4 regions of the Paenibacillus kribbensis genome follow, and region 3 is predicted to be linked to each of the others. Evidence: riboswitches for the same ligand, from Rfam matches in the RefSeq annotation. Region 3 holds a riboswitch; each other region holds the start of a gene.

Region 1 (3,432 bases), 110 kb from region 3:
GGGGCGGGTAAAAGCACAACTTATCGGCTCAAGAGCGCCTCTCCCGTTTCATACGTGACCGTTGATCCGCTATATACCATTGCGCTGGAGAACAAGCATATCAACAATAGCCTGAAGGCCGAACTGAACGAAAGGCAGCAAACTCGTTGGAGCATAAGTGTAACCAAGCTGTTGGAGACACTGCTTGGAAGTCTGTCATGGTGAGGTGTCTATAGATGCGGACGGTTATAAAAGAAGGCTGGGCGCTTGTGCGCATACAATTTTATATTGTCATTATTCTGTTTCTGTATCAGCTGCTGTGGGGAATATTTCTCTACAGGCTGGTGCAATCCGCCGTAATCCCGCTACTGCTGCGCTACCCCGATCAGGGGCATAACGAGTTGGGCAAGACCTTGTTCTGGATGGAAAGCCAAATTGCCCTCATGGACAACCGGGAAGTGCATATATACTTGTGGGTACTACTGGGAGCGACGGTGCTGCGTATGCTGATCACTCCCTTCATTAGAGCCGGAATATATCAAAGTCTGCATACCTATGCGACCGAGCCGCAAAGCCTGTCCTTCTTCCGTGGAATGAAACGCCATGGCTTGTCATCGCTGCTTTATTACATCATTGAGCTGGGACTATTACTGCTTCCCGCTATCTGGGTGATGCCGAGGCTCTACCCTATTGTAGCAGGAGCGCTACAATCTCCCTCTTACCTTCTGCATATGTTGCCATATGCCATCGGATGGATCGCATATGGCTGGTTCATCCGGCAGTGCATCCTGTACATGCAGTTGGGCACCGTCGGTGGTCACGCCATACTGTCGTCCTTGCTCGCCTTTTTTCGCCAGATCGTCCCAGCTATTGGCATATCATTTTTGCTGGGTGCTTGTGTGCTGCTTGTCTTCGCTCTATTCGGCACCGTAGCAATGATTTGGACGGGTATGCTGGCACTCATTCTCCAGCAATCGTATCATTTTGTTACCAGTCTGGTCAGACTGTGGCACATCAGCTCTCAATACCGGCTGTGGCATACCGATATTTCCAGCAGAAGCTGAGCTCTGTCGAAAAATCTCTGTTCATTCCTACACAAACGGCACCTAACTGCATACTTTTAACAAAATCTGTTCCTGAGATATCAGGGACAGATTTTTTTTGTAACTTTTTGCGATGAAACATTTGCCAAAGCCAGCGGACTTTGTTACAATAGTCGCAGTGAACTGATAGTAACAACTTTGTAATCTTTATTGTAACCTTTATCTCAAAAGCTCGTTATAGTGAATACGCTCTCCAAGGTGCACATCATAAGTTAAGCCTAATTCCTGGCACCTGGGAAGCGGGGGAACCAGTTTGGGTGAATTGATCTCGCAACAGAGTGGTCATAGGGGAACCTTCTACCGAATCCTTAAGCTAACCTCGCAGGCATTGGAAGGGGTATATTTTTTTTGAAGAAGAAGCTAACGATCGCAGCCATGGGTCTTGCCATTGCCTTTACATCTTTTACATTCGGTGGCGGCAGTGCATATGCAGACTCTAAGATGGACCAGATCATCCAAGATGCCAAAGGAACAAGCTACAGAAGCGGAGGCACTACACTCGAAGGATTCGATTGCTCCGGCTTCACAATGTATGTATTTAACAAACTGGGAATTAAACTGCCGCATCAATCTGGTTCACAATTCAAAATGGGATCTTCCGTATCCCGCGATGAAATGAGACCTGGAGATCTGGTGTTCTTTAACACAACAGGAAGAGGCATTTCCCATGTAGGTATCTTCGTAGGTGAAGGGAAATTCGCTCACTCCTCGTCTTCACGTGGTGTAGTAGTTAGCTCACTGAACGAAAATTATTATGCTAACCGTTATGTCGGTGCAAAAAGAATCATGAGCACTGACGCTTACCACGCCGTAGCTTCTGAAACTCCTGATGACGACAATGTAGAATAACTGACGCATAGCAAGCTAACCTTAGCCGCAATTTGATTCTGGCCGGAATCGAATTGCGGTTTTTTATGTCCCCAACATCAGCAATGATTATGATTACTAACGAACTGACATCTCAAAAGGTTTCAATTTTAGCGAACGAGAAAGTAAACACGCTTGCCATTCCTCTGTAACTTGTCTACAATCTGTTGTTAACAGTTTAAGTACCTGTAAAAGGAGGATGTGAAGACATGCCTGCCTCAATATCTAACTTTCGGATCGTACCGATGGACGAGCATCAGGCAGCTGCAATCTGTGAATGGCGCTATGATCCACCCTACAATATCTACGGCTGGCTGCCCTGGGAACAAATGAAGGCGCTGGAAGTCGAATTTGGGAATCCCACACTTCGCCAAGAGCAATATGTTGCCGTATTGGATGAGGAGGGCAAGCTGACGGGATTTGCGCAATATTTCCCTATGGTTGGTGTAACCCGGCTGGGTCTTGGAATGCATCCCGACAGATGCGGACAAGGCAGGGGTTCCGATTTTGTCCGTGCGATTGCTGAGGAAGCCAGACGGCGCAATCCGCAGAATGAAATTGATCTGGAGGTGCTCACCTGGAATGAGCGCGCCATCCGGGCCTACAAGGCAGCTGGATTTGAGCTTACAGATACCTATGAACGACTGACTCCGGATGGCAAAAAGCCATTTTATTGTATGGTATATCAGCCCGACCACCAGAGCCAGGCTCTATGATAAAAGCGCCTTCGGCATACAACTTCTCTGTTGTATAGCGAAGGCGCTTTTATCATCATCCAGCAGATCATTACTGACTTAATGACTGCATGCTTAATGACTGCTACGCATTTTCTCAAAAGCTTCATTATATTGTTGGGCTTCCTTAATATCCACGGCCATAATACCGCCATCATCCCATGAGGTCAAACGCAAAGTCACGGTCTTGTAATCAATCGTAATAAACGGATGATGATTGAATGCTTCAGATATAGCAGCAACCTCATCCACGAATGCAATCCCTTTCATAAAACTGGAAAAATTATATTTCCGAACGATCCAACGTCCTTCCTCCAGTTCCCAGCCCTCCAATTTCTCCAGATGTGCTTCAATCTCTTCTTGTGTAAAAGGCATATTACGACTCCTCCCCATTTATACGGAAGCCTTTCAGCCGCTTATGCGGCCAAAACTACAATATAGTGGTGTACATATTACCACGGCCCCGTTGATAAATCCATAAGATGGCCTTCAGATTAAAGGGACCGACGTTAGCTCCTCATCTCCAATGAGAACATAGATCCGGTGCTGCTCTGGCTCATAGATCACAACGCCGCTGCCCACAGTAATGACAGGCTCTGTACCCAGCGCATAAAACAAATCCTCCGCCAACGCCTCGTTGACCTCCTGACGTCCCGCCGGGTCCAGCCTGTCCCAATCTTCTGCTTCCATTTCGAAAAATTCATAGCTGTCTGGAATGCGGCCTACAGCCTCTGTCAATTCGTTCAAAA
Region 2 (3,432 bases), 1.2 Mb from region 3:
GTCCAACCTGACGCATAAGCCCGTCACCGCCGACCAGGGAGAAATAGAGTGCTACGGTCATAGCGAAGGAAACACCAACCTGGAAAACCATGAGAAATATAAGCATTCCCCGGCTGCCTGCTTCTGCTTGCAGTAAAGGCAGCATGTTCAAGGTCCCTGCCATAGTAGCAACAAAATACACAACGGACAAAACAATGCCGCGTACAAAGGAAGTGTGGCGTCGTGTGAGAGACGCGTAGACAATCGCGAGTACGGCCAATACGAAGGTAAACAAGGCATAACCCGCATAGGTCATCCAGTTGGCCCAGTAGGTTTGCTTTTTGACATAATCGGTATAGGACGATGGGGCAGAAAAGCTCTGTGTAAACGAGCGAACATCCCCATCTTCAAAAGTAAACGCCAGTGTAAGTACCGAGGAGCCGATTTGTTTTCCGTCCACGGTATACTTTAATCCACCCTCCCCTTCGTTGGTCACGAGCTTCAAGTCCGACGGCTTAAAGCCAAAGCGCTTGACCCATACAGAGGCTGCCTGCTCTTTTGCTTCAAGCGTCATGTCGCCCTCAGCCGCACGAACAAGCCTGCTGCGCGCTTGCTCATCCGTAGAAATATCGGCTTGTGCGTAATTGGTACTGGAGGTCATTCGTTTAAAGCTAACGACTTTGCCAGTCGATAAATCCACATGAATTTGCAATTTTCCCTTCGTGGAAGGATCTGGGATATCGACCCGAAAAGTTTCGTAAGGGTAGCTTTTTTTCCATGTACGGTCGTACTGTTGAAGCAGTTTTTCTCTGGATAAATAACCGTACAAATCCGTTTCAGCCTGATAGGTGACGACAGGCATTTCTGGCGGTGATTCTGTATAGCCCAGCTCGGAGCGAGCGAAGTCTAATGCGTGGTTAACCGCTTCTTGTTTGCTGATCGTCGCTGTGCTCATCAATGATTCTGGACTTGGATTGCTAAGCGAGGGAATCAGCAATTGAAAGATAAAAAAGCAAATCAGGCCAATCCCGCCCAACAAGCCTAATCTTTTGAAGTTGGCCGAGAGCACGACCGGTTTCCCGATAGGATTCATGAGTTTCCTCCTTAATCTGTAAATAAGTGCATCCATTAAAGATATCATACTGCACAGGTTCCCGCCAACACAGCTGTGATATTCATGAAAATGGAGTGAAAGCACCCTAAAGTTTCAATAAAATAAGATAAACTGCGATTAAACGCTGCCTATTCGCAAAATAAAGCCAAATTAACGTTTTTTAGACAAAATCGGTTTTGTGATCTGGATACAGAAGGATTATAATCTTGAGGCAATGCCTATAAAATCAATAGGTAACGCCATACATTTGAGCCGAATTTCCATAGGAAAACGGGGGAACCATTGTTACTGGGGTGAATTTTACAGCCGGTCTCGTACTGGACGTGTGAATAGGGCATACTGTGCTGCCCGAATCCGTCAGCTAACCTCGTAGGCTGTGACAGGGACCCAGTCAGGCACTCGGTTTTCCGGTGTCTTTTTTTGTGTATAAGTGTGAAAATAAAAGTTTGCTGAGTTAAGGACGCTGCGCGGTCCATTTGATCTTCCGATCGCTAACGCTTCTCCAGATTTAAATGGACCGCGTAGCGGGCTTACACCGTATTAAATCACTGTTTTTATAGTTTTAAGGAGTAGGAGAAGTGATGATTCATGAACCCCAATGCCGGCTGGCTTCGGCTTTCTCCACCGCGGATATTTGTTGCGGGCTTTGCCGTTATCATACTTATAGGTAGTTTATTGTTAATGCTGCCGATTTCCAATACAACGGGGAAGCCGCTTGCGTTTATAGACGCTTTGTTTACAGCGGCTTCCGCGACCTGTGTCACAGGACTTGTCGTTAAGGACACGGGGACTTTTTTTACAACCTTCGGTCAGGTGGTGATCGCTGCGCTCATTCAGGTCGGCGGTCTCGGTTTTATGACCATGGCAACCCTGATCGCGCTGGTGTTCAAGCGTCGCATCTCCTTGCGGGAGCGTCTCATTTTGCAGGAGGCGATGAATCAGACCTCTGTAGAGGGGATCATCGGCTTGATCCGTAAGGTGTTATTGTATTCACTGGTCATTGAGGGCGTGTGCGCTACGATATTTGCGGTTCGCTGGTCCTTTGACATGCCTGTAGGCAGGGCGATTTATTTTGGAATCTGGCATGCGATTTCCATGTTTAACAATGCTGGTTTCGATTTATTCGGTCACTTTCGCAGCCTGACAGGTTATGTATATGATCCCGTCGTTAATTTTACCGCTATGTTTTTGATTATCTCGGGAGGCATCGGCTTTGTGGTGATGTCGGATCTGGCAGAATATCGCAAACGTCAGAGACTGACCTTGCATACCAAGGTGGTACTTAGCATGACGGCTGCACTGATTGTAGTCGGTAGCCTTGTCATCTTTGTTTTCGAGTTTACGAATCCAAACACATTAGGCTCGCTCGATTGGGGAGGCAAGCTGCTGGGATCTTTATTCCAGTCGGTAACCCCTCGTACCGCTGGTGCTAATACGCTGGATATCGCAAGCCTGCGGCAGGCTACGCAGTTTTTCATCATTATACTGATGTTCATAGGGGCTTCCCCTGGCTCCACTGGTGGCGGGATTAAAACGACAACGTTCGCGCTACTCGTTGGAGCGGTGTTTTCTATGCTGCGAGGTCGGGAAGATATTGTATTGTTCAAGTATCGGCTTGCGCAAGCACGAATTTACAAGGCTTTGACCATTACTCTGTTGGGACTGTTGTTCGTGATTGGGGTAACGATGATTTTGTCTGCCACCGAAGATCATCATTTTCTGATGATTTTGTTTGAAACGGTGTCTGCCTTTGGAACGGTGGGATTGTCGATGGGGCTTACACCTGATTTGACCGTTGTTGGCAAGCTGGTGATTACTCTGACGATGTTTGCAGGTAGACTCGGACCGCTCACGCTGGCTTATGCACTTGGCCCCAAAAAGGGTAAGGAATTATATCGGCATCCGGAAGGCAAAATGATTATAGGATAGGGGAGTTTTCGAGTAGATATGAAAACGCAGCAGTTTGTAGTTATTGGCTTGGGACGGTTTGGCTCAAGCCTGGCTTTGCAATTGGTGGATATGGGGTGCGAGGTACTTGGCATCGACCGCAATGAGGACGTTGTAGACAGCATGAGTGAGCTGCTGACGCATACTGTTGTAGCGGATGCTACCGATGAGGATTCGTTGCGGTCGCTAGGTATCCGTAATTTCGATTGCGGTATTGTTGCTATTGGGGATGACATTCAGGTAAGCATTCTAACCACCATTTTGCTGAAAGAGCTGGGTGTAAAAAAAGTCGTAGCCAAAGCGATATCTGTGCTGCACGGACGGGCATTGGAAAAGCTCGGTGTGGACCGTGTCATTTATCCTGAACGGGATATGGGAATACGGGTGGCCCA
Region 3 (3,432 bases):
TGCAAATCCAGCTTTAACACATCCCCGTGACGCACCTTCACATGCTCGTAAGGAGCCAGCACTTCCTCGAGAATAGGCAGCAGCCGCTGATCAATCTCAACAGCAGTTACGACCTTGGCCGATTGTGCCAGCTTTTCGGTCAAAGCACCAATTCCGGGACCGATCTCAAGTGCACCCTTGGTGTCATCCAATCCGGCAGCACTCACGATCTTGTTCAGAATATTTTGATCAATCAGAAAATTTTGTCCCAAACTCTTTTTGAACGAAAAACCGTGCCGTTGAATAATTTCCTTCGTACGGCGCGGTGTTGCTATATCTTGAATCCCTGTCATACGGATATCACAATCCTTCACTTTCGATTTGCGCCAGCGCACTGGCGAATTCCTCACGGCTGATCTGAAATACAGCGAGCCGTTTATGCAGCTGCTTTCCGTTGCAATAGCCAATACCCAGTATATTGCCGAGCGCCATACGGCGTGCAGCAGCATTTGGGTGGGTGATCAGTCCGGCGTCAATCAAATCCGCCCACTCAATCAGTGGATCGGCTCCTTCCACCGTCGTATGTACTCGTGCGAGAGCGTGTCTGATGGCCTCTGGTGAAGCATTCTCCACCCCAATATCTCCTTTACGCGTCGCTTCCGCCTCGGGTATAAAGGCCTGCTTGCAGCCGGGTACCTTGGAGGCGATAATTTTGCGGATGCGCTCTCCTGCATGATCGGGATCAGTCAAAATAATGACACCCCGCCGCTCCTGCGCCAATGCAATTTTGCGCAGCGTCATTTTATTAATGGCAGAGCCGCCAGTTTCTATTGTGTCCGCTTCAACAGCACGACGAATAGCCACTGTATCATCCCGACCCTCGACCACGATCACTTCCTTGATCATTTTACGTTTCCCTCCACTGCTACACAGCATGCTATATTTATCTTTCCCTGCTTTTGAAAACAAAATAAGAAGAGGATATCCTCTTCTTAGCATGGCATAACTATGATGTTAATACTATCGCATTGCCCTGAACATACACAAGCCGTTTTAGTTGATTTCAGGCTTTACCGGTCCGATTACATATACGGTTTTACCGTGCTTGCGACCAAATTGGTTAGCCCGGCTCAAACTCTCATAATACACATCGATTTTGTGGCCTTTAATGGCGCCACCGGTATCCTCCGCACGGCGGAAGCCCACCCCTTCAATGTACACCCACCAACCGATTGGAATGATGCTTGGATCGACAGCGATGGTCCGTCCTTCCGTGACACGTGTACCGGAAGCCGTACGTGTACCAATACCCGGCTCCTGTGAGGAATACGCCGTCATGGATACGTTCTGCAATACTTTACTGTATTTAAAATCTACACCAGCTTTACGGACAGCATTGCCCGAACTCACCCGAGTTGCCTTAACGGCATCTTCCGGACTGACAGAAGCAGCCAGAACGACCGGTTTTTTCTTCGTTCCTACCGCAATTATCTTATCCACACGCTTCTGTGCAACTTCCTTGTTGACCAGCTGCTTGGATACCAATTTTCCGTCATGGTATACCTTCTGAACGTGCTGGACGACAACACCTGATTTACCGCTTTGGAGGACCCGATTATCGCCCTTATAGAGACTCGGATCGGACGTTTTGATGACCTGATAAGGCACCTGTTTCTTCTGTTCGACCTGCTGTTTCTTCACGCGGACGATTTTTATGTCCATGTTAGACGAAACAGAAGCATCGAGCGCAGGGTAAACCTTGTCATTTGACGATAATTTATAGCCCGAAGTGCGAATGGCACCCTCTACTGTATTTTCTGTTGTGTACAGCTTTTTCGTCTCATTGCCTGAGGTCACTTTAACTTGATTGGCACGTTTGATGATTACGCGATCCCCATCCTGTATGGCTCCGTTCAGCGGCATAGAAATCGTATCATGCGGCTGCAGTGAGATGGAATGCTCATTGAGCAAATCCTGGAGCTTGGATTCCCGGGTTTCTACCGCAGATGCCTTACCATTGATGACAAAAAAGACCTGTTTCTTGGATTGAGTGTACACCAGAATTGAAATCATAATCGTTAGTGCAATTAGAAAAATAGCGACCAAAGCAGCCTGGCGCACATTTTCCTTCTTCCAACGTAATACGTAAGACATGCTGGATGAGCGTGACTCATGGGTCTCCTCTTTTTGGAAAATGCCCATTTCCTCCGTCCTCCTTACATAGCCCGCCGTCTAGAGTAAGACATAGTTGAGATTTGACGTGACTATAACAGATTTTCTACAAGACAAGCCCGTAATGCGACTGTCCTGCACCATGTACCCGTCTTCGCGGCATGCTGTCCTCCCCTGTTTAACCACAGTATGATGACAGATTTTCTTTTATTCACAAACAAAAAAAGCCAGAGAAAGAGACTAGAGAGCTCTTTCGTGGCTTCCAGCATGTAGTGAATATGCGGAAAAATCATGCACGAGATGGCTTCTCTCTTGTTTACGCTTACGGGGTTAGCTGTCGGGTTCGGACGTAGAGAGTCGCCCTAGCTTGGGTCAACCGCTCATGGCGGTCGCCTTCACATTCACCCCGAAGACCCAGAAAGAAATCGAAATATGGCTTGACGGACTTGCAGTAAGCCATACCGGTTCCCCCGTTCCCTGTAAAAGGGACTCAGCGAGACTGGTTCATGAAATGACTTGTTGGAGTTTACATTAAATCAACAATTCACTGAAAAGATGATATCCTGTTTCTATGCATGTTGTAAAGCGGGTTTCAAGTACATTTTCCAAAATATTCGGTTAAAATATTGTAATATTCTCGAGTTTCCTGCAACAAATTCATGATTAGCTCCGTCTATCTCATTATTTTGGTTGGTTTCTTCTCTTTCTCATCTGATGTCAAATCGTTCCAAGGCATTTTGGGTCGTTATGGACACCAATTCCTCCACTGTGATCCCCTTGATTTGGGCGGCAGCCTCTGCCACCAGTCTCACATGTGCAGCCTCATTTCGTTTTCCACGAAATGGATGAGGTGTCAGATAAGGTGCGTCCGTTTCAATGAGCAGACGATCCATCGGAACCTGTGCAAGCACCTCTTTGGGCTGCTTTGCATTTTTGAACGTAATTGGCCCACCGAAGGAAAGGTGAAAGCCCATATCCAGCACCATTTTAGCTGTCTCCCAGCTTCCGGAGAAGGAGTGCATGACTCCGCCAACCTCGCTCGCTTTTTCCTCGCGTAAAATCTTAATAATATCTTCATGCGCATCCCGGTTATGGACAACAATGGGCATATTCAGCTCCCGAGCCAGACCAATTTGATTCCGAAGTACCCGGTGCTGTACATCCTTCGGTGATGTATCCCAATAGTAATCCAGACCAATCTCCCCGATGGCTACAACTTTTTTGTGACTGCATAACGATGCAATCCACTCCAGGTCGCCCTCCTGCATCGTAATGGCATCT
Region 4 (3,432 bases), 1.4 Mb from region 3:
GTACTGAATGAGTATTGTTTCAAGCTGATCAAATTCAAGCCAAGGATACAGGGCTTTGGCAAGCTTGATCAGGCGCTGACCAGACAGGCGTGACTCTTTCGCGTGTTGCAGAGAGGAGCGTTGGGTATGCAGCATCTTATCAATAAGGGCGATACGCCAACCATCCTCCTGTTGAATGGCGACATACAGGCTTTTGATCGCCATACCGTCAAGCGTTGTGAATTGAGGATACAAGTCATTCCGCATGTAATGTTCCAGGTCTTGCATACAGGTCAAGCGTCCGTTATGGAATCGTTCCTCCAATCCATAAGAACGGGTGAAGCCGCCGACGGGTAGGGAAGGGTCCAACAATAATGCGTAATTTAGCAAGCGGTTGCCTTTGTGCAGGGTGGTTCGCCTCCTTGAATCGAAATATTGTGTTATATTATTTAACATATAAGTTGAGTTTATTTGAATACTTAAAGTATTATGTAATATATATTCACATTTATTTTGCTAAAATGTCAAATTAAATATTTTTATAGCTCTTATATGTTATTTAACATAACATAATAAATAATTATTAAATTTTGGTTTACAAATATAAGCTAAGGGAGTATAATAAATCTGTTGCCTCAAAACATTATGATTTGCGGTCGTGGTGGAATGGCAGACACGCTATCTTGAGGGGGTAGTGGGCGTACGCCCGTGGAGGTTCGAGTCCTCTCGACCGCATTATATGGAAGATACGGTTACAAATAGCAAAAATAAAAAAAGCATCCTGACACGTTTTGTGTGAAGGGATGCTTTTTTGTTTTAATCGAATCTTATTTTTCCTGCAAAAGCTTTTCAATATCTCCTGCCAGCTTATCCGGAGTTGTTTGTGGTGCATAGCGCTTAAATACGTTACCTTCGCGTGTGATTAAAAATTTCGTAAAATTCCACTTGATCGCTTTGGAGCCTAATACGCCTGGAGCTGTTTGGGTAAGGTAGCGAAATAAAGGGTGTGCCTGATCACCGTTGACATCTGTCTTGGCAAACATCGGAAAGGAAACTCCGTAGTTGATCTGGCAAAACTCCGAAATCTCCTCGCTGGAACCCGGCTCTTGCTTGGCAAATTGGTTGCTGGGAAATCCCAAAATTTCGAGCCCATGCTCATGATACTGGTCGTATAGCTCCTGTAGCGCTTTATATTGGGGAGTTAGCCCGCATTTACTGGCTGTGTTCACGATGAGCAGAACTTTCCCTTCATATATGGATAACGGGATTTCTTTTCCTTGCAGGGTTTTGGCACCATATTCATAAACGGTCATGGTATCCCTCCTAATTCGATATTCTACAATTAAATCGTAAGCAATTTTATGAAAGGTTGCAAGCCTACAATAGATGTAATGAGTTTTCTTAATACTGTAAAATCGTATTTTGTTCAAAACGGCAAATTGCGCTGCAAATGGAGCGAATTGCGGCGTTTCTCAGCGTAAAAGCAGGTTCAATCGGCGTTTATCTGGTGTATATAGCACATTTTCTTTCGCTTTTACAAAAAAAGGACAAAACTGCTCTCCTTACGCCAATATTGACATGCCTTTCATTTTCGAAAAGGTATGAAAAACCGAGATTAAAGGAGCTGGGAGAAGCATAGTCGTATTGTAAGCGTTATTATTGATCTTCTATGCTTAAAAGGACGATTTATAACCCCGTTGGTGAGCTTTACAGTGCTCCTTGCACGGGTGTATGATTCAAGACGTAATTTCAAATTAACAAGAATGAAGCAGCAACGAATTGTCTAATCGCTGAATTTTGCAGTTGCAAAAGCGGGGGAACCAATCGGGATGTATACGGCTTTGGAAGCCGTAATCTCATGGGGTGAATTTTCCGGCCAAGTGCCGGAAATAGGGCGACTCTCACGTCCAAATCCGACAGCTAACCTCGTAAGCGTACAGGGAGAGGCAACAAACCGCCGTGTGCAGCCATGGTTTATTTTATCATGGATATGTAAGAAGCCGGAGGAAAGCCTTTTTCCTTTGGCTTCTTTTTGTTGTCTTTTTATACCGGGAGAGGAGCTACTGATGGAAGGTCGGTTAATTATCGTCACTGCACCGAATGAAGCGGGCAGAAGTTTTGTGAAATTGCTTATGTTCAAAAAACTGGCGTTTGCGGTACTCACCAATAGCGCTCAGGAGGAACGACAGCTCAAAAAAATGGGTGTGGAGCACATTGTGCGCATCAATACGATGCAAGCGGGAAAATGGAATTTTCCCAAAAAAGAAATTGGTAGCGTGTATTTGTTCGAAAACAGTATGAATCTGACTTGCCGTTTCCTGCAAATATGCCGGCCACTGACATCGGATTTGATCTATGTCATCACGCACGGCTGTAATCCACAAGGAATTTATCGGGGATTAGGAGCGGATCATGTGATCTACACATTGAACGGAGAGGTGGGTTTTCTGCTGAACGGATAAGCGCTTATAACATAGTTATTGATCTGAGGACTGATACGGGAGGGCTTGAACATGATGGATATATACATGCTGCTCGTGCTGGCTGTGAGTTATGGAGCGATACTGCTATTTGTACGCTGGTGCAATGAGCAGACCTCTAAGGGAGGGCGAAGAGGATGATTGTTGTGCTTGTGCTCACGGCTATGGTGTTGGTGTATTTAATCTATGCGCTCCTGAACCCTGAAAAGTTTTAATCGCTATAAGAGGAAACGGGCAGGAACAGCAGATCCGGTATCACAGGTAGCGGGTTTGGCGCAAACGTGTGCACTCGCTTGCTGGTCTGGGTCAGGTCTGTTGTTCCACATGCGCAGGAGCATTTTAAGGAGGAATAGACGATGGAGCTGCTGCAAATTGGAATTGTGCTTGTCATATTGCTGCTCTTGGTAAAGCCAGTGGGCACCTATATGTATCATGTATTCTCAAATGAACCGAATCGGACGGATCGAATTTTCGGTGGAACGGAAAAGCTGATTTATAGGCTAGCAGGCTTGAAAAAGCTGGAGAATATGCGTTGGACTACGTATGTTATGAGCTTTCTCGCGACCAATGTCGTGCTTGTGGTCATCAGCTATGTGCTGCTGCGTTTGCAAGGAATGCTTCCCGGGAATCCGGCTGGAAACGGCAATATGGAAGCGTCATTGGCTTTTAACACGGTAATCAGCTTTATGACCAATACGAATCTCCAGCATTATAGCGGAGAAAGCGGACTTACGTATCTGACACAGATGGCGTTTGTCACGATGATGATGTTCACTTCGGCGGCTTCCGGTTTTGCTGTTGCTGCGGCTTTTATGAGAGGATTGACGCGGCGCGGTGAAGGAATGGGCAATTTTTTTCAGGATTTCATCAAGTCGATTATACGGATTTTCCTGCCGCTGGCCTTTGTGCTTACGCTGGTGCTGGTTGGATTGAAAGTACCACAGACGCTGCAGCCTACGGTGGATATTACGAC

What was found. Region 3 has a riboswitch for cyclic di-AMP ahead of B4V02_RS25080 (resuscitation-promoting factor). Riboswitches for the same ligand answer to the same signal wherever they lie in the genome.
Region 1: it holds a riboswitch for cyclic di-AMP, as region 3 does, so the genes downstream of both, B4V02_RS24690 (C40 family peptidase) here and B4V02_RS25080 (resuscitation-promoting factor) in region 3, are expected to answer to the same signal.
Region 2: it holds a riboswitch for cyclic di-AMP, as region 3 does, so the genes downstream of both, B4V02_RS04965 (TrkH family potassium uptake protein) here and B4V02_RS25080 (resuscitation-promoting factor) in region 3, are expected to answer to the same signal.
Region 4: it holds a riboswitch for cyclic di-AMP, as region 3 does, so the genes downstream of both, B4V02_RS18665 (hypothetical protein) here and B4V02_RS25080 (resuscitation-promoting factor) in region 3, are expected to answer to the same signal.

The regions. Positions count from the first base shown of each region.
Region 1 is NZ_CP020028.1:5,516,634-5,520,065, forward strand. It holds gene B4V02_RS24680 (M1 family metallopeptidase) at 1-204, shown strand, start outside; gene B4V02_RS24685 (hypothetical protein) at 216-1,043, shown strand; cyclic di-AMP (ydaO/yuaA leader) riboswitch at 1,288-1,425, shown strand; gene B4V02_RS24690 (C40 family peptidase) at 1,431-1,931, shown strand; gene B4V02_RS24695 (GNAT family N-acetyltransferase) at 2,159-2,665, shown strand; gene B4V02_RS24700 (4a-hydroxytetrahydrobiopterin dehydratase) at 2,759-3,058, opposite strand; gene B4V02_RS24705 (hypothetical protein) at 3,173-3,432, opposite strand, start outside.
Region 2 is NZ_CP020028.1:1,081,052-1,084,483, forward strand. It holds gene B4V02_RS04955 (CPBP family intramembrane glutamic endopeptidase) at 1-1,072, opposite strand, end outside; cyclic di-AMP (ydaO/yuaA leader) riboswitch at 1,334-1,483, shown strand; gene B4V02_RS04965 (TrkH family potassium uptake protein) at 1,682-3,022, shown strand; gene B4V02_RS04970 (potassium channel family protein) at 3,041-3,432, shown strand, end outside.
Region 3 is NZ_CP020028.1:5,624,300-5,627,731, forward strand. It holds gene rsmA (16S rRNA (adenine(1518)-N(6)/adenine(1519)-N(6))-dimethyltransferase RsmA) at 1-332, opposite strand, end outside; gene rnmV (ribonuclease M5) at 340-885, opposite strand; gene B4V02_RS25080 (resuscitation-promoting factor) at 1,033-2,181, opposite strand; cyclic di-AMP (ydaO/yuaA leader) riboswitch at 2,456-2,657, opposite strand; gene B4V02_RS25085 (TatD family hydrolase) at 2,859-3,432, opposite strand, start outside.
Region 4 is NZ_CP020028.1:4,194,120-4,197,551, reverse strand. It holds gene B4V02_RS18680 (urease accessory protein UreF) at 1-369, opposite strand, end outside; tRNA gene B4V02_RS18675 (tRNA-Leu) at 632-714, shown strand; gene B4V02_RS18670 (glutathione peroxidase) at 807-1,292, opposite strand; cyclic di-AMP (ydaO/yuaA leader) riboswitch at 1,758-1,930, shown strand; gene B4V02_RS18665 (hypothetical protein) at 2,046-2,441, shown strand; gene kdpF (K(+)-transporting ATPase subunit F) at 2,597-2,674, shown strand; gene kdpA (potassium-transporting ATPase subunit KdpA) at 2,816-3,432, shown strand, end outside.